DNA from 3 places in the Amycolatopsis sp. VS8301801F10 genome. Region 3 is predicted to be linked to each of the others. Evidence: riboswitches for the same ligand, from Rfam matches in the RefSeq annotation. Region 3 holds a riboswitch; each other region holds the start of a gene.
The links. Region 3 has a riboswitch for S-adenosylmethionine ahead of F9C11_RS23145 (aminotransferase class V-fold PLP-dependent enzyme). Riboswitches for the same ligand answer to the same signal wherever they lie in the genome.

Region 1 (7,488 bases), 2.4 Mb from region 3:
GGACGTGCTTCGCATCCTCGACGAGGAAGGTGCGCCCGAGACGGTCGTCTTCCACTGCTTCTCCGGCGACGAGCACATCGCGCGCCGCTGTATCGACAAGGGCTACATCCTGTCCTTCGCGGGCACTGTCACCTTTAAGAACGCGCGCGGGCTGCACGAGGCCGCGCGGATCGTGCCGCGCGGGCAGTTTCTCGCGGAGACTGACGCACCGTTTCTGACGCCTCATCCCTACCGGGGGCGGCCGAACGAGCCGTTTTGCACTGCTTATACCGTTCGGTTCCTCGCTCAGCTTCGCGGCGAAGCCGTCCACGAGGTGGCCGAAGCGGTCCGGACCACTGCCGAACGCGCATATCGGCTGCCTGCGTGATTCCGTAGTGTCACAACGGGTTGCACGGATTGCGACATTCGAGACCCCGCATTCGTCCACCTGATGAGTGACGCAAGTCACGACACTCCGGGGGGTGTTTGCGCAACCTGCCAACACCCGTTACTGTCCCGTGATCGTGCCGGTCGGTATCGCGCAGCGAAGCCGGCTGATACGCCCACCAGTCACGTCAGTGCACGTCGGGGAAGCGGAACCGGGGTTGGTACGACTCGGAACCGTGACGATGGCGCTGGCTGGGGGTGTCGGACTTGAGAGGCGCGCCCGAGGGCGCGTCGCGAACGAAGGACGACGCGCGCACGACGCGCGGTGTCTTGGGAAAGGGAACGACCCGGTGACTGGTAGTCGGCAGGATGACTCGCGTCTTGACGCGGGTACGGCGTACTTCTCCTCCTCCGAATCTTCGGTGGCCGTGCTCGACCGCGAGCTCGAGGACACCGCCTACGGGCAGCTTGACTTCTCCGACGAACTCCGCGTGACCGAGCAGGACGTGCTCGCCGCGCTCGGCCCGGACGCCGACGCGCTGATGTCGGAAATCGACGTTGACGTGGACGAGCTGATCCGGCTCATCAACGCGGAAACCACGATGCTTCCGCCGCTCGTCCTCCCGGACGAGGTCGAGCAGGACCGCACCGCCTCCCCGCAGGCCAAGAAGGCCGCGGTCGAGGAAGGGCTGCGCGAGGCGACCAAGACCTGGAAGCGCCGCTTCCTCAAGGGCGCCGTGCTCTCGCTGCTGGTCACCGTCGGCGGTGGCGGCGCGGCGGCGCTCGCGATGAACAAGAGCATCACCGTCGACGTCGACGGCCACCAGCAGACCGTGCACAGCTTCGGCGGCACCGTCGGCGAGGTGCTCGAGGACGCGGGCCTGTCGGTCGGCGAGCACGACGCGCTTTCGCCCTCGCCGCAGGCGGCGGTCGGCGACGGCGGCGTCATCAAGCTCGAGCGCGGCCGTCAGCTGAACCTCGTCGTGGACGGCGTGTCCCGGCCCTCCTGGGTCCGCGCGACCACGCTCGGCGAGGCCATGAACCAGCTCGGCATGGGCAGCATGCTTTCCCAGGGCGCGTGGACGTCGATGCCGTCGTCCGGCGAACTGCCGCTGGAGGGCTCGACCGTCCAGGTCAAGACCCTGAAGCACATCACGCTTTTCGACGGCACCAACGCGCCCCGCCAGGTGAGCACCAACGCGGTGACCACCAAGGAGCTCGTCTCCGACCTGAAGCTGAACCTGGGCCCGGACGACGCGATCGAGGGCGGCCTCGACGTCAGCCTCAAGAACGGCGCCGAGGTCCACGTCAGCCGCATGGGCGTGTCGATGGTCAACCAGGAAGAGACCATCGACCCCGAGGTGCAGAAGGTCGACGACCCGACGCAGCTGCAGGGCCAGCAGAGCGTCGAGGACCCGGGCACGCCGGGCAAGAAGCTGGTGACCTACAAGGTCACGAAGAAAAACGGCGAGGAGATCGCTCGCGAGCAGGTCTCGGAGAAGGTCCTCGTCGAGGCCAAGGCCAAGATCATCAAGGTCGGCACCAAGAAGCCGCCGACGCCGGCGATCGGCGACACCGGCGTGTGGGACCGCATCGCGCAGTGCGAATCGGGCGGCAACTGGTCCATCAACACCGGCAACGGCTACTACGGCGGCCTCCAGTTCGACCGCCAGACCTGGAACGCCTACGGCGGCGGGCAGTACGCCCCGACCGCGGACAAGGCCACCCGGGAGCAGCAGATCGCGATCGCCGAGCGGGTGCGCGACGCGCGCGGCGGCTACAGCGCCTGGGGCTGCGGCTACAAGGCCTGAGCACGCTCTGATTTTCCGGCAGGCGGCCGGGAGCCTCGCGCTCCCGGCCGCCTGTTTTCGTCCGCCGCGTCGCCGCTGGGTAGGCTCGTCCGGTGGTGGAACTGCTGGGGCCTGCCGAAATCCGCGGGCTGGCCGACGAACTCGATGTGCGGCCCACGAAGAAGCTCGGGCAGAACTTCGTGCACGATCCCAACACGGTCCGCCGCATCGTCGAACTCGGCGGCGTGCGGCCGGGGGACGTCGTGCTGGAAGTCGGACCCGGGCTCGGGTCGCTGACGCTGGGCCTGCTCGCCGCGGGCGCTCAGGTCGTCGCGGTGGAGATCGATCCGGTGCTGGCCGCCCGCCTGCCGCGCACGGTCGCCGAGCGCGCCCCGGAGGCAGCGGACCGGCTGACGGTCGTCGGAGCCGACGCGCTGCGGGTGCGGGCCGCCGACCTCCCGGCTGAGCCGGTGTCGATCGTGGCGAACCTGCCGTACAACGTCGCGGTGCCGGTGGTGCTGCACCTGCTGGCCGAGCTGCCGTCGCTGCGCAGCGGGCTCGTGATGGTCCAGACCGAGGTCGCCGACCGGATGGCCGCGGGGCCGGGCAGCCGCACCTATGGCGTGCCGAGCGTGAAACTCGCTTGGTACGGCCCGGCGCGGAAGGTCGCCGCGGTGCCGCGCGCGGTGTTCTGGCCGGTGCCGAACGTCGATTCCGCATTGGTCTCGTTCACCCGGACCGACCCGGTAGCCGGAGTGGATCGCGCCCGCCTCTTCGCGGTGGTCGACGCCGCGTTCTCGCAGCGGCGCAAGACTTTGCGGGCGGCGCTGGCCGGATGGGCCGGTTCCGCCGAGCGGGCCGGCGAGCTGCTCGCCGAGGCGGGAATCGACCCGAAGACACGCGGGGAACAGCTGGACGTGCACGCGTTCGCGCGGATCGCGGCTGCCGGTCATTGACCGGGACCCCGTCCGCGACGGCGGGCTAGGTTCGGCCGCAAGGCCCAGCTCGTCGGCGGCCCGTACGTCGCGGGGTTCTCCTTCGCCTGAGTCCTGGTCGGGATTCCAGTGGCCTACTTCGCGTCCAAGAAGCGATACCAGTGGCAGCAAGGCAACGCGAGCACCTCCCCAGTCGCGGAACTCCCCGTGCGTTGTGACCTCTAACGGCGGCCTCGCGGCAGGTATTCCGGATGCGAGCCACTGGTTTCACTGTGTTGTCCGATGATCTTGCGTCGTCGCTGAGTGTGGGGCTTTCATGGACAGACAGCTACTCTCGGTGATCGCGCGCGGCCCGCGGAAACCGCCCTCCACCTGTGCCGAGCGCCTCGCCACCCCCTCGGCATTCGGGGGAGCTTGAGTGCTCCGCACCCCGATTGTTCAGCGGTGCCGCCCGAAGGTGCTTCGCTTCCCTGACCTATCTCGACCCCGCTTCGGCCGCGGGCAGCCCTGCCGCGCGCCCCGCGTCAAGCGACCACTTGACAACGAGAAAACTCTTGTTCCACAAAGCTCTCTGATCGTCCACAGTGGAACGAACTAGTTCGCCGCCGTGGCCCGCCGCCCGGGTTTCGCAGGTCGAGGCACTGTTCGGCGACCGAGGTTCCGGGTTTCCGGGTCCTGGACGCCGGGTCCCGGGATGCGGGCACCACCAGACGTGTGATCTGCACCAACGCGCTTGCGTTCAGCCAATGGGATCGGCTTTACTCGAAAGCGTCCATCCCGAGCGACTGAGAGACCTGGCTCGCCGAAGTCGCAGCAACCACCCTCCGCAGGGCAGGTGCTACCGCCAGGACCGATGGAGGCTGTTTTCGATGAAGAGGGTCACCCGCCCGCTCCTGCTGACCCGCCGGCGCGTAGTCGACGAAGGTCGCCGCTCGGTATGTGCGTGTCGACGCTCCATGGTCATCGCCTGATCGTTTTTTCCGCACTTTCTCGCGCCGTCCACTGTGGACGGTAATTCGATGACGCCTGGCGCGCCCGGAAACTCCCGCCGCGCCTCGTTTGCCTGGAGCCCTTTCGTGATCACTGTCGAAAACGTGTCCAAATCCTTTCCCTTCCACGGAAACCGGGTCGCCGCGCTGCGCGACGTGAGCGTCGACGTGCAAGCCGGCTCGCTGTTGGGGGTCGTGGGTCCGTCCGGTTCCGGCAAGTCGACCCTCGCCCGCTGCATCGCGCTGCAGGAGCGTCCCGACCGCGGCGTCGTGCGGCTCGACGGCCTCAACACCGCGACCCTCGACGGCAAGCGGCTGCGGGAGATCCGCCGCCAGCTGGGCGTCGTCGGGACCAAGCCGGAGCTGATCGCCGAGCGCACCATCGCCGGCAACATCGCCAGCCCGCTGGAGCAGCTCGGCGTCGACGGACCGCAGCGGCGCAGCCGGGTCGGCTCGCTGCTCGACCTGGTCGGCCTCACCGCCCGCGCCGCGCAGAAGCCGGAAGAACTCACCGACGGCCAGCTCCGCCGGGTCGCGGTCGCCAAGGCGCTCGCCGCCGGGCCCGCCGTGCTGCTCGCCGACGACCCGACCGCGGGGATCGCGGCCGAGGACGCCGGCGCGGTGCTCGCCGTGCTCGACCGGGCGCGCGCCGAACTGGGCGTGACGGTCGTCGTCACCACCCCGGACGCCGACGTCGTCCGCCGGGTCTGCGACGACGTCGCGGTGCTCGACAACGGCGTGGTCGTCGAGCGCGGCACGGTGCTCGACCTGATTTCGACGCCGGACAGCTGGACGGCGCAGGCGGTGCTGCCGTCGATCGAGACCTCGCGCGCCCAGGCCGCGAAGTACGACCGCGCGGTCGACGTCGTGCTGATCGGGTTCGCGTCGGTGGGCGCGCTGCTGCCCGAGGCGGCCAGCCGCTTCGACGTGGAGCTGGCCACCATCGGCGGCGGCCTCACCCGCGTCGGGGACACCCCGATCGCCCGGTTCCGCCTCGGCGTCCGCGGCGAGCGGGCCGACGCCGCACTGTCCTGGATCTCCGACCGGGGCGCGCACGTGATCCAGCCGGCTCGCGGGCCGCAGAGCGTCGTCGCCGCCTGATTTCCCTTACGCCGAACCGTTTTTCGAGGGCCGCCCCATCCAGATGGGGCGGCCCTCGCCGTCTCCGCGGGACGCGCCGCCCGAGGAATCAGGACACACGGGCAAAGTTTCAGGACAGCTGTCCTGAATACTGTCCACTGTGGTCGTTCCGGCGCAAGATCGCCGCGAGTTCCGGATCCGCGCGTGCCTCGGCGGTCTGCTTCCACTTCGCCACGAGAGTGGCGAACGGCACCGGGCTGCCGAGGGATTCGGCTCGTTCCAAGGTCTCGACCAATTCGCCGGCGAACGCGTGCAGCTCTTCCGTCGACAGGTACCGCGCCCACGGGAACGCGGCGGGCAGCGCCTCGGCGGCGAGCGCGGCCGTCTCGGCGCTGCGCCGCATCAGCTTCACGAGGAGCGTGACGGTCGCCGAAAACCCGGCCACCGCCTGTTCCGCGCGCTCGGCGGTGACGAGCAGCAGATCGGGTTTGTCCTTCTCCCGTCGGCGAATCCGCACCGAACGGCTCGGCGCGGCCTCGAGCCGCTCCACCACCCGGCGCGGGTGCAGGGACAGCTCGGACAGGTTCACCTCGGGCGCGCGCATAGTTACAAAGTAGTTCCAAATTAGCTCGTCCGGCCACTCCGCGGCGACGACCGGGGGAACTTCCGTGCCGACGTTTTCTCCTGGCGGGACCTGGCGCGGGCCAGCCACGTAGGCTGGACGGGTGCTCGCCGTAGTTCCACCACCAGTCACCGTCCGGGTCCCGGCCAAGGTCAACCTGCACCTGGCCGTCGGAGACCTGCGGGCGGACGGATTCCACGAGCTGGTCACCGTCTTCCAGGCGCTTTCGCTCACCGACGAGGTGACCGTCGCGGCCGCCGACGAGCCCGGGCTCGAGGTGTACGGCGAGGGGGAGCGCACGGTGCCCACCGACGGCGCCAACCTCGCCTGGCGCGCGGCCCGGGAGCTGGCCGCCTACGCCGGACGGCCGGACGCGGATGAGCCGAAGGTGCGAATCGTGCTGCGCAAGGGCATTCCGGTCGCCGGCGGCATGGCGGGCGGAAGCGCGGACGCGGCGGCGGCGCTGGTCGGGCTCTCGTCGCTGTGGAAGCTCGACGTCACGCGCGACGAGCTGGCCGCCATCGCCGGCCGCTTGGGCAGCGACGTGCCGTTCGCGCTGTATGGCGGCACCGCACTCGGCACCGGCCGCGGCGAGCAGCTCGTGCCGGTGCTCGCGCGGCACACGTTCCACTGGGTGCTGGCCTTCGACGAGGAAGGCCTGTCCACGCCCAAGGTGTTCGGCGAACTCGACCGGCTGCGCGCCGACGGCAAGCCGCCGCGGATCGGGTCGCACACGCCGGTCGTGGAGGCGCTCGCGTCGGGAGATCCTCGCCAGCTCGCCCTCTTGCTCGGGAATGACTTGCAGGCGGCCGCGGTGTCGCTGCGGCCCGGCCTGCGCCGCACGCTGCGTGCCGGGGTGAACGCGGGCGCGCTGGCCGGATGCGTGTCCGGCTCCGGGCCGACCTGCGCGTTCCTGTGCTCCGACGCGGAAACCGCGGTCGAGGTGGCCGCCGAACTCTCCGGAGCCGGAGTGTGCCGGACGGTGCGGGTCGCGCACGGCCCGGTGCCCGGCGCGCGCGTGGTGGGCGGCGACGACGCCCCGCGCAACGCGCCGCCGCGCGTGCACGCCTGAATCAATAGTCCACAGTGGAAAGGATCCGGATGGCCAACCTGGTCAACCTGGAATCGGTGAGCAAGTCCTACGGCGTGAAGCCGTTGCTGGACAACGTTTCCCTCGGGGTCGCGCAGGGGCAGCGGATCGGCGTCGTCGGGCTCAACGGCGGCGGCAAGACGACGCTGCTCGAAGTCCTTTCCGGACTGAGCGAGCCGGATTCCGGCCGGGTGAGCCAGGTGCGCGGGCTGCGGATGGCCGTCGTCACCCAGCGCACCGAACTGCCGGCCGGAAGCACGGTCGGCGACGTCGTGCTGCAGCGCTATGGAGCCGAGCACGAATGGGCCGCCGACGCACGCGTCCGGTCTATTGTGGACGGTCTGGGCATCACCGCGATCGGCCTCGACACCCCGACCGCGAACCTGTCCGGCGGCGAACGCCGGCGCGTCGCGCTGGCCGCCGCGCTGACCGGCGAACTGGACCTGGTGGTGCTGGACGAGCCCACTAACCACCTTGACGTCGAAGGCGTCCGCTGGCTCGCCGACCACCTGCTGGGCCGCCGGGTCGCGGTCGTGGTCGTGACGCACGACCGGTGGTTCCTCGACACCGTCGCGAGCCTCACCTGGGAGGTCGCGAACGGCCGGGTCGAACAGTA
Region 2 (7,488 bases), 650 kb from region 3:
GCGCGACTTCAGCGTGTCGAAGAAGTCGAAGATGATCTCCGCGAGCGGGATCGTGTAGCGCAGTTCGACGCGGTCCTCGGACAGGTAGTCCATGCCCAGCAGGGTGCCGCGCTTCGCCTGGCACAGCTCCATGATCGTGCCCACGAACTCCGACGGCGCGAGGATGCTCACCTTCGACACCGGCTCGTGCACCTCGGCGATCTTGAGCCCGGTCGGCCAGTCCGACGGGTTCGTGACGATCACCTCGCTGCGGTCCTCCAGCACCACCCGGTACACCACGTTCGGCGCGGTGGAGATCAGGTCCAGGCCGAACTCGCGCTCCAGCCGGTCGCGGGTGATCTCCAGGTGCAGCAGCCCGAGGAAACCGCAGCGGAAGCCGAAGCCCAGCGCGACCGACGTTTCCGGCTCGTAGGTCAGCGCGGCGTCGTTGAGCTGCAGCTTCTCCAGCGCCTCGCGCAGCTCCGGGTAGTCCGAGCCGTCCACCGGGTACAGCCCGGAGAACACCATCGGCTTCGGGTCGCGGTAGCCGGCCAGCGGCTCCTTCGCGCCGTTGCGCTCGGACGTCACGGTGTCGCCGACCTTCGACTGGCGCACGTCCTTCACGCCGGTGATCAGGTAGCCGACCTCGCCGACGCCGAGTCCCTTGCTGGCCTTCGGCTCCGGCGAGATGATGCCGACCTCGAGCAGTTCGTGCGTCGCGCCGGTGGACATCATCTTGATCTTCTCGCGCGGCGTGATCTTGCCGTCCACCACGCGGATGTAGGTGACGACGCCGCGGTAGGTGTCGTAGACCGAGTCGAAGATCATCGCGCGGGCGGGCGCGTCCGCGTCGCCGACCGGCGGCGGGACCTGGCGCACGCATTCGTCCAGCAGCTCGGTCACGCCCATGCCGGTCTTCGCCGACACGCGCAGCACGTCCGAGGGCTCGCAGCCGATGATGTGCGCGATCTCCGCCGCGTACTTCTCCGGGTCCGCCGAGGGCAGGTCGATCTTGTTCAGCACCGGGATGATGTGCAGGTCGTTCTCGAGCGCGAGGTACAGGTTCGCGAGCGTCTGCGCCTCGATCCCCTGCGCGGCGTCGACCAGCAGGATCGCGCCCTCGCACGCCTCGAGCGCGCGCGAGACCTCGTAGGTGAAGTCCACGTGGCCGGGCGTGTCGATCAGGTGCAGGACGTGGTCCTTGCCGTCCACCTGCCACGGCAGCCGGACGTTCTGGGCCTTGATCGTGATGCCGCGTTCCCGCTCGATGTCCATGCGGTCGAGGTACTGCGCGCGCATGGCCCGCTCCTCGACGACGCCGGTCAGCTGCAGCATCCGGTCCGCCAGCGTCGACTTGCCGTGGTCGATGTGGGCGATGATGCAGAAGTTGCGGATCAACTCCGGCGGCGTGAAGGTGGTGTCGGCGAACGTCTTGGGCGCTGTCACTCGGGCTGTCCTCGGGATGGTGGGGGATGTCCGTACCCCATCGTCCCATGGACCTCCGGGTGCGGGTGGGGGTCATCCCCGATGCGGCCCCGCGCGTCTCGTGATGACCTCGAAGCATGACCACTTCACCCTCCCCCTCGCCGCCCGGCCCCGGCGTCCTCGACGCCGCGCTCGACCGGGCCTTCGGCCACCCCAGCGGCCTGCTGGGCAGGCTCGGCGGCAAGCTGATGGCGATCGGCAACGCCGCGACCGAGCACCGCGTCGTCGACCTCGCGCGCCTCGAACCGGACGAGACCGTCCTGGTCATCGGCCCCGGCCCCGGCGTCGGCCTTGACGCGGCGAGCAAACTCGCCGGCGAGGTGATCGGCGTCGAGCCCTCCCCGCAGATGCGGGATCTCTGCACGGACCGCTGCGGCGACCGCGCCGAGGTGCGCGCGGGCCACGCGGCCCGGACCGGCTGCGAGGACGCGTCCGCGGACGTCGTGCTTACCGTGAACAACGTCCAGTTCTGGGAAGACCGCCCGGCGGCGTTCGCCGAGCTGTTCCGCGTGCTGCGGCCAGGCGGACGGCTGCTGCTCTCGGCGCACGAGAAATGGCTTCCGGTGACGCGGCACGAGCTGGCCGGCGAAGCCGCCGCGGCGGGATTCACCGACCTGCAGACCTGGACCTGGGACCCGCCGGGATTCGCCGCGCTCGCCGCCCAGCTGCGGGCCGTGAAACCGGGCTAGCGCTGGTCGCGGCGCAACGGGTGGTCCTCCGGGACCTCGACGAGCACGATCCGCAGCCCGTCCGGGTCGGCGATCCACGCCTCGTCGGTGCCCCACGGTTCGCGCCGGGCCTCGCGCACCGGTTCGACCCCGCGCCCGGCCAGTTCGGCCAGCGTCGCCGGAAGATCGCGGACCTGCAGGAAGAGGTTGACGTCCGGACCGGGCCCGGCCTCGCCCTCGCCGACCACCTCGATCGACCCGCCGCCGGCGAAAAACCGCGTGCCGCCAGGGAATTCTCGCTCGATCGCGAGGCCGAGGACGTCGCGGTAGAACGCGGTGGACACCTCGTGGTCGCGGGGGTGGATCAGCACCCGGCTGCTCAGTACGTCCATGGCTCCTGCCTACCCGAGCCGCTCAGGCGACCGCAATCGCGGCGATCCCGGCCAGCACGACCAGCGATCCGGCGAGCCGGCGGACCGCGTTGCGCTCGCGGAGCACGAGCCAGGCGGCGACCCCGCCGAAGACGATCGACAGCTCGCGCGCCGGAGCGACGAGGCTGACCGGCGCGATCCGCAGGGCGTACAGGACCAGCAGGTAGCTGGCCGGCGAGGCGAGTCCGACGATCAGCACCTCGCGCCGGTGGTCGCGCCACAGCCGCTTGATCTCGGACCGGCCGCGCACGGCGGCCGGCGCGAGCAGGATGCTCTGGCCGATCGCGCCGCCGCCGAAGTAGACGAGGGGAGGCACGCCGAGCGACGTGACCGAATGCGCGTCCCAGAGCGTGTAAGCCGCGATGACCACGCCGGTGGCGACGCCGTAGAACACCCCGGCGCGCCGGGCTTTCGCGTCGCCGGTGCTGCCGCCGAGGCTGATCACCAGGACGCCGGCGACAACCAGGAAAGCGCCGATCAGCCCGAGCACCCCCGGCCGTTCTCCCAGCACGGTGACGGCCACGAGCACCGAGACCAGCGGGCCGGTGCCGCGCGCCAGCGGGTAGACGATCGACAGGTCGCCGACCTCGTATCCGCGCTGCAGCACGATCCCGTACGCCACGTGCAGCACCGCAGTGCCCCCGGCGGCGAGCAGCCAAGTCCACTGTGGACGTTCCGGTTCGACGGCCAGCGCTGCCGCGATCACCGGGAGCATCGCGACCGCCGAGACCGTGTAGTACAGCCAGACGAACCGCGGACCGCCGGAAACCCGTTTGGCGGCGAGGTTCCACCCGGCGTGCACGACCGCGGCGACGAGAACCATGGCGAGGGCAGTGGTGTTCATCCGGACCCCTTCAGGTTTTCAGCGCACGCTGAAGACCGGGTCCTCCAGGCTTTTGTCCCGTCAGATGAACGGCAGGGCTCGGCGCCCCGCCGAAGGTGCCGCTCGGACCAGGCCCGCCCGCCCTCGTTGTCTTCGCGACCCGCTCCGCGGGACCACGGGCAGGCGACGGAACCCTAGGCACTACCGAAACCCACCGTAACGGAGCCGCCGCCGGGATGCCGCGCGATTTCCGGCTCCGGGGCCCTCGCCGGGGCCGCGAGCAGGGCTGTTAAGATTTCTGACTGTTGCCGTGCGGCATTCCGTCAGGGAGGAAACCCGGCTGGTCCCTCGGGGTCGGCTTGGAGCCACACGAACGCGGCAGCGACCTTCACCGAGTGAAAGAGGAACGCCTCCATGGCCAACATCAAGTCGCAGGTCAAGCGCATCACGACGAACGAGAAGGCGCGGCAGCGCAACCTGGCGATCCGGTCCTCGGTGAAGACCGCGATCCGCAAGTTCCGCGAGGCCGCCGAAGCCGGCGACAAGGACAAGGCCGTCGAACTGCAGCGCGACGCCGCTCGCAAGCTCGACAAGGCCGTCACCAAGGGCGTCATCCACGCCAACCAGGCCGCGAACAAGAAGTCGGCTCTCGCGAAGCGCGTGAACCAGCTCTGAGCGCAGTCTTTCCGGAAGGCCCGGCGGCTTCGGCTGCCGGGCCTTTTCCGTGCCCTGGGGACGCGGCCGCTGCGGATCCGGCCGGGTTCACCGGGTTGCCGACGGCTTCCGCCGAGCGGTCCCGTCGGCTGGGAGGCAGGGGTGCCCTTCGGCCGCAACCGCATAGCCCCGGCGGCGTTCACTGGCTTCCGACGACGACGCCCTCAAGACGGTCCCGCCTGGAATTCAGCAGCCCCGCGCCCACAACCACAGAGCACTGCCAGCGTTCACCGGCTTTCCCGCGACGACTCCGCCAAAGCCGTCCCGCCGGGAAGTCAGCGGTCTCCCCTGGCCGCGACCACGTCGAGGACCGCGCGCTGCAGGGCGTAGTTCGCATCCGCCGCCGCGCCCTTGACCTCGGCGTTCAGCCTCGCCACGACGCGCATCGCGGTCGCCAGGCCGTCCTGGCCCCAGCCGCGGGCCTGGCCCTGCGCCTTGCGGATTTTCCACGGCGGCATGCCCAGTTCGCCCGCCATCTGGTTCGGGTTGCCGCGTCCGGCGGCGGACACGCGGGCGATCGTGCGCACCGCGTCGGCGAGCGCGTCGGCCACCAGGACATGCGGGACGCCCAGCTGCATCGCCCACTGCAGCGACTCCATCGCGGCGGCCCGATCGCCGGCGACGGCCTTTTCCGCCACCGCGAAGCCGGTCACGTCGGCGCGTCCGGTGTGGTAGCGGCGGACCGCCTGCTCGTCGACGACTCCCCCGGTGTCGGCGACCAGCTGCGTCGCCGCCGAGGACAGTTCGCGCAGGTCCGAGCCGACCGAATCGAGCAGCGCCATCAGGCCCGCGGCGTCGATCTTGCCGCCTGACCGGCGCACCTCGTTGCGGACGAACGCCTCGCGCTCGGCCGGTTTGGTCAGCTTCGGGCATTCGGTGATTTCCGCGCCCGCTTTTTTCAACGCGCCCGGCAGCGCCTTGGCGGCCTTGCTCCGGCCGCCGCCGCTGTGCACGACGACGAGGACGATGCCGTCGGCCGGTGCCTTCGCGTAGGAGAGGACCGCGTCGGACAGCTCCTGCGAGATGTCCTGCGCCGACTCCAGCACGATCACCCGCCCCTCGGCGAACAATGACGGGCTGACCAGCTCGGCGAGCGCGGGCGGTGTGAGATCGGACACCCGCGTCCGCGTCAGGTCTGCCGTCGGGTCCGCGGCCCTGGCCGCGTCGAGGGACGCTCGCACAGCCCGTTCGATGAGCAGTTCTTCCTCGCCCGTGACGAGGTGCAGCGGCGCGGGTGCGGTGGTCACCCGGCCATCTTCTCACCCGGCCCGCGAACCGTCCGCTCCGGTGATGTGGGCCGCCTCCGTGGCACGAGCTGATCGGGATGTCGTACGGTGTAGCCGAGGACGCGCCCGCCGGCGCTCCGACAACCGAATACCGCTCATCCAGAGGGGCAGAGGGAACGGCCCGACGAAGCCCCGGCAACCGGCGTACAGCCTGTCATCCCGCGATCGCGGGGTAGCTGACGACCACGGTGCCAATTCCGGCCCGCTTCGGCGGGGCAGATGAGGAAAGGAACCTCGCGATGACTGCAGCCCTCAGCGCCACCTCCGCCAACAAGACGCTCGACCTCGGTCCGGCCGTCGAACTGGTGTCGAAGGAAGAAGGGCACCGGCAGCCGCTCGCTCCGGAATTCGTCTCCGTCGAAGACTTCTCGCCGCTCGAGGTCGCCTACGACTTCGGCCGCGTCCGCCGCGAGGACATCGAGGCGGGCCCGCGCAACATCTGGCGCTACAAGAAACTCCTTCCCGTCCCCTCGACCGTCGAGGAGACTCCGAACACCGAACCCGGCTGTACCCGGCTCGTGCGCGCCGACCGGCTCGCCAAGGAACTCGGCCTCAAGCGCGTGTGGGTCAAGGACGACACCGGCAACCCGACGCACTCGTTCAAGGACCGCGTGGTCGCCGTCGCGCTCGCGGCCGCCCGCGAGTTCGGCTTCGAGGTCCTCGCGTGTCCCTCGACCGGCAACCTGGCCAACGCGACCGCCGCCGCGGCGGCCCGCGCCGGCTGGCGGTCGGTCGTGCTGATCCCGAAGAACCTCGAGCGCGCGAAGATCCTCACCACCGCGGTCTACGACGGCGACCTGATCGCCGTCGACGGCAACTACGACGACGTGAACCGGCTCGCCACCGAGCTGGCCGCCGAGCACCCGAAGTGGGCGTTCGTGAACGTCAACGTCCGCCCGTACTACTCCGAGGGCTCGAAGACGCTCGCCTACGAGGTCGCCGAGCAGCTCGGCTGGCGCATCCCCGAGCAGATCGTCGTGCCGATCGCCTCCGGTTCCCAGCTCACCAAGGTGGACAAGGGTTTCCGCGAACTCGGCCAGCTCGGTCTCGTGGACGCCAGCCCGTACAAGGTGTTCGGCGCCCAGGCCACCGGCTGCTCGCCGGTCTCCACCGCGTACCGCAACGGCCACGACGTCGTCCAGCCGGTGAAGCCGGACACCATCGCCCGCTCGCTCGCGATCGGCAACCCGGCCGACGGCCCGTACGTGCTCGACGTGGTCAACCGCACTGGCGGCGCGATCGAGGACGTCACCGACGAAGAGGTCGTCGAAGGCATCCGGCTGCTCGCGCGCACCGAAGGCATCTTCACCGAGACCGCGGGCGGCGTCACCGTGGCGACCGCGAAGAAGCTCGTCGAAACCGGCAAGCTCGACCCGGACGCCGAAACGGTCCTCCTCATCACCGGCGACGGCCTCAAGACCCTCGACGCGGTCGAGAACCACATCGGCCCGAAGGCCACCGTGCCGCCGTCCGCCGAAGCCGTCTCCAAGGCGCTCGGCTACTGACGCACCGGCCCGGGGTCCGCCGCACTACCGCGGCGGACCCCGCGGCTCGCCTCGACGCGCCACCGCCGGACCGCTTGCTCCGGGCAGGACGGCGGTGTCACCGTCCACATCGGTCCGGGCGACCAGCACTCCCATCGTGCCGAGAACGTCCACTGTGGACTTGCTCGGATGCCCGTATCCGTTGCCCGCGCCCACACTGATCAGCGCCGTGCGCGGCCGCACCGCCGCGAGAAACTGCGGCAGCGAATACCTCGAACCGTGATGCGGCACCTTCAGGACGTCTGCTCGCAGGTCGACGCCCTCGGCCAGCAGATCCGCTTGCGCGGCCAGTTCGACGTCTCCGGTCAGCAGAACCCGGCCGGCGTCGGTGTCCGCGCGCAGGACGACCGAACTGTTGTTGATCATCGTGCCGTCCTGCAATGCCGGTGCCCGGGTGGTGGCGTAGCGCGGACCGAGCACCTCCAGCGCCAACCCCGGCCACTCCAGCCGTTGCCCTTCGCTCAGCTGCGCCAACGGCACGCCACGACGCCGCGCTTCGCCGGAAACCGACTGCCATGCCCACGCCGGAGCACGCCCTGGCCCGACCGCGATCGCGCC
Region 3 (7,488 bases):
GCAGAACGGCATTCCCGGACCGGGAGCGTCCGGCGCCTACGCACCCGGACCGGCCGGGATTTCGGGCGCTTACCCCCCTGGGCCGAACGGGATTCCCGGCGGAATGTCCGGCGCGTACTCCCCCGGGCAGACCGGGATGCCGCCCGCCGGGGTGAGTGTCCACAATGGACCGTACCCGGCTCCGGACCCGGTCGTCAGCACGTGGGGCGTCCCGCAGACGGCTTCCTGGGCCCGCGGCGACGAACCCCGGCCCGCCGCCGCGCCCGCGAAGCAGGGGCGGATCGGCGAGACGATGCAGTCGCAGGGACTCGAGGGGGAACAGCTTTCGGTGCAGCTGCTGGAAGTCCAGGATCCCGCCGACTTCCTCTTCGGCGCGGCCGGATACCGGCTCGAGGACGGCGAGCGCGCGGTCGTCGTGCACACCGAGATCACCAACCGCGGCCCGATCCCGTTCGCGTCGCTGCCCGACAACTACCTGGAACTCGTCGCCGACAGCGGCGAGACCATCGCGAAGGCCCCGGTGTCGCTGACGTCGCGGCCGCCGCACAAGATCGGCGTGCAGCCGGGCGAGACCCTCGGCGGGCACACCGTCTACGTCCTCCCGACCGCCACCCGGGTGGTCGCGGTGCGCTGGAGCCCGCGGCCCGAGCCGGACGAACGCACCCTGACCTGGGCCGTCGACTAGCCGGCTGGCCGGCGCCTGCGCCGGTCGGCACCCGGCGCAGGCGCTCGCGAGGCCTCCCGTCTCGCGGGAGGTCCGGAGCACCGGCCACATCGTCCGGACACTCCGCCCAGCGGCCATGCGCGAGCTGGTCAAACCCCGCGCATGCCGCGCCAGCAAAACCACGCAGCCACCGGACTAGTTCCCGTGCCGCAAGGTCTCCAGCGCACCCGGCCACACCGTCCGGCTACCCCGCCCAGCGGCCATCCGCGAGACGGGCTAACCCCGCGCATGCCGCGCCAGCAAAACCGCGGGACTAGTTCCCGCCCCGCAAGATCCCCAACGCACCGGCCACACCGTCCGGCTACCCCGCCCACCGGCCACCCGCGAGCTAACCAAACCCAGCGCCCGCGCATGCCGCGCCAGCAAAACCGCGGGACTAGTTCCCGTCCCGCAAGATCTCCAGCGCACTAGCCAGATCGTCCGGATACTCCGCCTCGAACTCCACCCACCGGCCGTCGGCCGGATGCGCGAAGCCGAGGGTTCGCGCGTGCAGCCACTGCCGGGTCAGGCCGAGTTTCCGGGCCAGCACCGGGTCCGCGCCGTAGGTCAGGTCGCCCGCGCACGGGTGGCGCAGCGCGGAGAAGTGCACGCGGATCTGGTGCGTGCGCCCGGTTTCGAGCTTCACGTGCGCCAGCGAGGCTGCCCGGAACGCCTCGACCACCTCGTAGTGCGTGACGCTCGGCCGTCCGCCGGCGACGACCGCGAACTTGTAGTCGTGCCGCGGATGGCGGTCGATCGGGGCGTCGATGGTGCCGCGCGTCGGGTCGGGGTGGCCCTGGACGACGGCGTGGTAGCCCTTGTCGACGGTCCGCTCCTTGAACGCCCGCTTCAGCACGGTGTACGCGTGCTCGCTCTTGGCCACCACCATCACCCCGGTGGTGCCCGCGTCGAGCCGGTGCACGACGCCCTGCCGTTCGGCCGCTCCGGACGTCGAGATGCGCAGCCCGGCCGCCGCGAGGCCGCCGACGACCGTCGGGCCGGTCCAGCCCGGGCTGGGGTGCACGGCGACGCCGACCGGTTTCGAAATCACCACGATGTCGTCGTCATCGTGCAGGATCTTCATGCCTTCGACCGGCTCCGCGACGATTTCCGCCGCCCGCTCGGGTTCCGGCAGCGTCACCTCGAGCAGCCCGCCCGCGGACAGCCGGTCCGATTTGCCCGCCGGACGGCCGTCGAGGAGCACGTCGCCCGCCGCGGCGAGGTCCGCGACCGCGGTGCGGGACAGGCCGAGCAGTTTGGCGAGCCCGGCGTCGACGCGCATCCCGTCGAGCCCGTCCGGGACGGGCAGCATGCGCGCGCTCACTCGGAATCCTTCTTCTTGCCGCGGGTGGAAGTGCCGTCGTAGTCCTTGCCGAGCAGGGACAGCAGCACGATCAGCGCCCCGCCGACGCAGATCGCGGAGTCGGCGATGTTGAAGATCGCGAAACCCTGCCCGTTGGGCACGAACGCGGAGATGAAGTCGACGACGTGCCCGCGCAGCGGTCCGGGCTCGCGGAAGAACCGGTCGGTCAGGTTGCCGAGCGCGCCGGCGAGCACGAGCCCGAGGCCGATCGCCCAGCCGACCGAGCGCAGCCGGCGCGAGATCCACACGATCGCGATCACGACGCCGATCGCGACGAGCGCGAGCACCCACGTCATGCCGGTCGCCATCGAGAACGCGGCACCCGGATTGCGGGTGACCTGCAGGTAGATCAGCCCGCCGAGGATCGGCTTGGGCTCCTTGCCCTCGAGGTTGGCGACGACGAGGTTCTTCGTGATCAGGTCGATCGCCCACAGCAGCGCCGCGACCGCGAACACCACCCAGACCCGCCGCTTGGGCAGCGGCGAGGTTTCCTCGGCAGCCCCCTGCTCAGGCGGTTCCGCAGACGGCTCGACCTCGGATTCGGACGGCGAAGGATCGGTGCTCACCCCCCCCATTGTCCACAACCGCGCCCGAGCAGGTCACAGCGGCAGTCCCCGGCCGGAATCCGGGCCGCGCGGCGCTCGCCGGTTTCGCCGTCGCCGCCGTGCCCGCCGAGATCCCCACCCGCGCCGCCGCGGCGTGGACCCCACCGACTGTCTCCCGCTGTGGGCGGCACACTGGCGGGCCTGTCCCGCACCGAACCGCGAGAAATCCACGACGGGCAGCAGGCCGCCCTAGCCGACTGCCACCCGCCCATTCCCCCGCGGCGGCGACGCCATCAACCGCGTTCCCCGTCGTCGAGTTTGAAATGATCAGTCAACCGGTCGATGGTGAATTTGTTGCTGAGACGGCAAGCGCTGTGCTGATTGGCGAACATGCCGCTCTGCCAAAAGCCTTCGGTCCGATCGCGGACGGCCACCCATTCGACGGGGACGACGTACTCGGCGGTGTCGTTCGTCGACCAGCCAGGTGCGAGCGAGGTACTCGTGTCCGCCGTCGCGGTAATAACGGAAGAAGACGACATTGATCGGCACCCCGTATCTGGTGTTGAGGTAGGTGACGATGCGCTCGGTCGCGGAGTCCGCCTCGGCGGCGACTACGGACAAGCAGTGGTCCCTGTTCAGTTCTTCGGGCGGATTGCTGCCCAACCTCCAAGACGTGCAGTGCGCCGTCTTCGTCGACTGCGGGCAAGTCGATGATTTTCCCGAAGCTGGTCGGCACTTGGCGGCCGATCAGCAGCAACCGAGGACCCAAGATGTCCGGGTCGCCTTCGATCAGGAACAGAAACCGGGCAGCTCCCGCGTGTCCCCCACCGGCGCCCACCGGCCGTCCACCTTCGCGTACTCCCACCGGGCGCCCCGGGCCACGATCTGCCGCAGCGCCAGCACCAGCCGGTCCACGTGTTCCTCGGTGCTTCCCAACCCGAGGCTCACCCGGACCGCCTGCTGGCCCTCGCTTCCGGCTTCACGGATCAACCGCCGGGCGGCCACATGCGCGCAGAACGCGCCGTCCCGCACGCCGATTCCGTACTCAGCCGACAGAACCGCCGCCAGCCAGCCGGGCTCGAATCCGTCGACCACGAAACTGACCGTGCCGACGCGGTCCACCGGTGCGTCGAAGAAGCGCAGCTCGGCAAACCCGGGCAAGCTCTCGAGACCCTTGCGCAGCCGCTCCAGCAGCGCGGCCTCATGCGCACCAACGGCATCCCAATGCGCCGCCAGCTGCTCGCAAGCCACCCCGAGCGCATACACGCCAACGGTATTCGGCGAACCGGCCTCGTGCCGTTCCTCGCCGGTGTTCCACACCACGGCTTCCTCGGTCACCAGTTTCGTCGCACCGCCGCCGGCCAGGTACGGCTCGGCCGCCCGGAGCCAGTCGCTGCGGCCGATCAGCGCGCCCGCCCCGAACGGCGCGTACAGCTTGTGCCCGGACAGCGCGACATAGTCGACATCCAGCTCCCGCACCGAAATCCGGCGATGCGGAGCGAGCTGCGCGGCGTCGAGCGCGACCCGAGCACCGTGTTTCCGGGCCACCGCGGCGATTTCCGCGACCGGCAGCAGCTCGCCGGTCACGTTGGACGCCCCGGCGACCACCACCAATCGCGGCCCCTGCGGGCATTCCGCCAGCGCTTCGTCCACAACGGACACCGCGGCGAGCCGAGTGCGCGGCAGCTGCACGCGCCGGACGTTCGGGCCCCGCCACGGCAGCAGCGCCGCGTGGTGTTCGCTGTCGAACACCACCACGGAAGTCTTGCGCGGCAACGCTTTCGCCAGCAGGTTGAACGCGTCCGTGGTGTTGCGGGTGAAGATCACCGAGTCGCCGCTGCGGGCGTCCACGAACCGGCGCAGCACGTCCCGGGTCCGCTCGTACAACCGGGTGGAGACCTGCGAAGCGAAGCCCGCGCCGCGATGCACGCTGGCGTACCAGGGAAGGAACTCGTCGACCGCCGTGCGCACCGCGTCCAGGCAGGGCGCGCTGGCCGCGTGGTCGAGGTTGGCATAGCCGATGTCGCCGCCGGTGACCAGCGGGACCCGCAACGCGGCACCAGCGACAGCGGGAACAGCAGAAACAGTTTCCGTGGACCGGTCGAGTGCGAGAGTCATGACGGTGCCTCCTCGGCGTTCCGGGGGACCCCGGCGAGGGGCCCGCGCTTGCCCGCCGCACTGCGCGACCGGCCTGGTCCTCACCCGGGGCACCCCACCGCGGTAGGAGGGTTGCCGGCCAGCAAGCCGGGGCTTCGCGCTGGCACTCATGACCTGGAACCGAAGATAGCGGAAAACCCGCGAAGAAGGCCAGCCCCGTCTCGTGATCTGAGACGGCGGTCACCCGACAGTCTACAAAGGACAGAAGGGTCAGGCCCCGGATTCCCCGTGCCAGCGGGCGAGGCGGCCGGCCCGGTCGACGGCCCGGATGCGCCGTTCGGTCGCGTCGCGGTCGGCGGCGGTCGTGACCACCAGAAGCTGGTCCTCGACCTGCAAGCGGCTCGTTTTCTGCGGGGTGAAGCCCGTCCCGCCGCGCACCACGAGGCTGACCGTCGCCCCGGCGGGCAGCCGCAGCTCCGACAGGTACACGCCGTGCAGCTTCGACCCCTTCTGGATGCGCACCTGCAGCAGTTCCGCGCCGAGTTCGTCGAGCGGCGCGGCGTCGACCTCGATCTCGTGCGCCTGCGTCGCCTTCGTCAGCCCGAGGATCCGCGCGAGCGGGCTGAGCGTCGCGCCCTGCAGCAGGGTGAGCACGATGACGAGCACGAAAACCGCGTCCACGAGCCGTTGCGCGCCCGGCACGCCTTCGGACAGCGGGATCATCGCGAGCACGATCGGCACCGCGCCGCGCAACCCCGCCCAGGACAGGAACGTCTGCTCCCGCCACGGCAACCGGAACGGCAGCAGCGACAGGATCACCGACAGCGGCCGCGCGAGCAGCAGCACCACCGCGCCCGCGACCAGGCCCGGGATGAGCGTTTCGAGCAGCCGGGTCGGCGACGCGAAGAGACCGAGCAGCACGAACAGCCCGATCTGCGCCAGCCAGCCGAGCCCTTCGGCGAACGACAGGGTGTCCGACCGGTGCGGCAGCTTGGAATTGCCCAGCACCAGGCCCGCGACGTAGGTGGCGAGCAGGCCGGACGCGTGCGCCAGCTGTCCCGAGGAGTACGCGAGCACGCACACCGCGACCGTGGCGAGCGGGTACAGGCCGGTCGCCGGAAGCGCGGCCCGGCGCAGCGCCTGCGCGCCCAGCCAGCCGAACGCGAGGCCGAGCGCGAGGCCGGCGAGCAGTTCGTAGACCACCAGCAGCGGCAGCGACCAGTCGACGGCCTCGCCGGACGCGAGCACGACGACCGCGATGTAGGCGGGCGCGTCGTTGACGCCGGATTCCAGCTCCAGCGCGCCGACGAGCCGTTTGCCGACCCCGGCCGTGCGCAGCACGGAGAACACCGCCGCCGCGTCGGTGGACGCGAGGACCGCGCCCCACAGCAGGGCGAGCCGCCAGTCGAGGCCGAGCAGCCAGTGCAGTGCCGCGCCGGTGACCGCGATGCTGATCACCACGGCCACTGTGGACAGCAGGATTCCGGGCCCCAGCGAGGGTTTCACCGCCGACCAGCGCGTGGTGAGCCCGCCTTCGGTGAGGATCAGCACGAGCGCGGCGAGCCCGAGGGACTGGGTGAGCGCGGGATTGTCGAAGCGGATGCCGAACCCCGCCTCGCCGAGCACGACGCCGATCCCGAGATACAGCAGCAGCGACGGGAAGCCGAGCCGGATGGACACCCGCACCGCGACGACCGAGACGACCAGAACCAGCGCTCCGACGCCCAGCAGCACGGGAAGCTCGTCCACTCTGGCCCTCCCTCCCGGTCGCCCGCAGGCGTCCAGAATAGTGAGGCAGGGTCCGGTTCCCGAGCGCGCACCACCGGTGCGGGGGACGGCGCAGGTGTGTTACGACGCCTCGGCGGCACTCACCGTCGCGAGATCGACACCGAGCGCGGCGAACGGCCCCTTCGCGCTCGGCAGGACCCGGATCGCGCGCTGCTGGTCCCGCGTCAGCCATCCCGCCTCGACGGCCCGCTCCAGCACCGCCGCCGGAACCGCGCCGGCCAGGTGCTCCCGCCGCTCTGTCCAATCCAGACAGTCGCGCAGCAACGGCCGCCGCGGCCGATCCGGCACCGCGACGCCGAGATCGGCCAGCACGTCGCGTCCGGCGTCGGTGAGCGCGAGCCCGTCCGACACGTCGATCAGGCCCCGTTCGACCATCCCGTCCCGCAAGGCGACCCCGAGCGTCCCGGCCAGATGGTCGTAACAACTGCGCGCGAAGGACAACCGCTGCACCCGCAACGAAGTCCGCAGCCCGGACGGCCGTTTCAGTTCGGCATGCTGCGCCAGATGCTCGATCAACTCCGCGACCCGCGGATTCGCCAGCCGCACGTACGCGTGCCGCCCCTGCTTCACCCGCGCGACGAACCCGGCCTCGGCCAGCCGCGTCACGTGCTCGCTGGCCGTCGAGACCGCGATCCGCGCGGCGGCGGCCAGTTCGCCGACGGTCCAGGCGCGGCCGTCGAGCAGGGCGAGGCACATGGTCGCGCGGCTCGGATCGGCGAGCACTGCGGCGACTTCGGCCAGTCCGACTGTTTCCATACGGCGAGGGTAGAGCGGGCAAGGTTCGGCGGCGGCCGAAAAGTCGCCTCGTGAGTGTCCATCCCGGTTAGAACCGTGATGAACACTCACGAGCCCGCTACAGCGCGTCGAGGAACTTCGCGCCCAGCGAGACGGCCGGTTTGGAGTCGTTGGCCCCCTCCAGGAACACCGCGAACGCCAGGTCGCCGCGGTAGCCGACGAACCAGCCGTGTGCCTCCGCGCCGTCGCCGAACTGC

Region 1: linked by a shared signal. The riboswitch ahead of F9C11_RS12175 (methionine ABC transporter ATP-binding protein) and the one ahead of F9C11_RS23145 (aminotransferase class V-fold PLP-dependent enzyme) in region 3 are both predicted to bind S-adenosylmethionine.
Region 2: linked by a shared signal. The riboswitch ahead of thrC (threonine synthase) and the one ahead of F9C11_RS23145 (aminotransferase class V-fold PLP-dependent enzyme) in region 3 are both predicted to bind S-adenosylmethionine.

The regions. Positions count from the first base shown of each region.
Region 1 covers NZ_CP176065.1:2,495,487-2,502,974, forward strand. Annotated here, with positions in the region: gene F9C11_RS12160 (TatD family hydrolase) at 1-367, shown strand, start outside; gene F9C11_RS12165 (transglycosylase family protein) at 717-2,177, shown strand; gene rsmA (16S rRNA (adenine(1518)-N(6)/adenine(1519)-N(6))-dimethyltransferase RsmA) at 2,270-3,112, shown strand; SAM riboswitch class I at 3,861-3,951, shown strand; gene F9C11_RS12175 (methionine ABC transporter ATP-binding protein) at 4,168-5,181, shown strand; gene F9C11_RS12180 (hypothetical protein) at 5,291-5,764, opposite strand; gene F9C11_RS12185 (4-(cytidine 5'-diphospho)-2-C-methyl-D-erythritol kinase) at 5,886-6,854, shown strand; gene F9C11_RS12190 (ABC-F family ATP-binding cassette domain-containing protein) at 6,884-7,488, shown strand, end outside.
Region 2 covers NZ_CP176065.1:4,210,091-4,217,578, reverse strand. Annotated here, with positions in the region: gene lepA (translation elongation factor 4) at 1-1,425, opposite strand, end outside; gene F9C11_RS19855 (class I SAM-dependent methyltransferase) at 1,542-2,153, shown strand; gene F9C11_RS19850 (VOC family protein) at 2,150-2,524, opposite strand; gene F9C11_RS19845 (EamA family transporter) at 2,547-3,407, opposite strand; gene rpsT (30S ribosomal protein S20) at 3,801-4,061, shown strand; gene holA (DNA polymerase III subunit delta) at 4,376-5,347, opposite strand; SAM riboswitch class I at 5,479-5,612, shown strand; gene thrC (threonine synthase) at 5,626-6,891, shown strand; gene F9C11_RS19825 (ComEC/Rec2 family competence protein) at 6,916-7,488, opposite strand, start outside.
Region 3 covers NZ_CP176065.1:4,861,428-4,868,915, reverse strand. Annotated here, with positions in the region: gene F9C11_RS23165 (AsnC family protein) at 1-685, shown strand, start outside; gene F9C11_RS23160 (RluA family pseudouridine synthase) at 1,101-2,027, opposite strand; gene lspA (signal peptidase II) at 2,024-2,641, opposite strand; gene F9C11_RS23150 (hypothetical protein) at 2,905-3,150, opposite strand; gene F9C11_RS23145 (aminotransferase class V-fold PLP-dependent enzyme) at 3,401-4,729, opposite strand; SAM riboswitch class IV at 4,769-4,883, opposite strand; gene F9C11_RS23140 (potassium/proton antiporter) at 4,979-6,457, opposite strand; gene F9C11_RS23135 (ArsR/SmtB family transcription factor) at 6,557-7,252, opposite strand; gene F9C11_RS23130 (penicillin-binding transpeptidase domain-containing protein) at 7,350-7,488, opposite strand, start outside.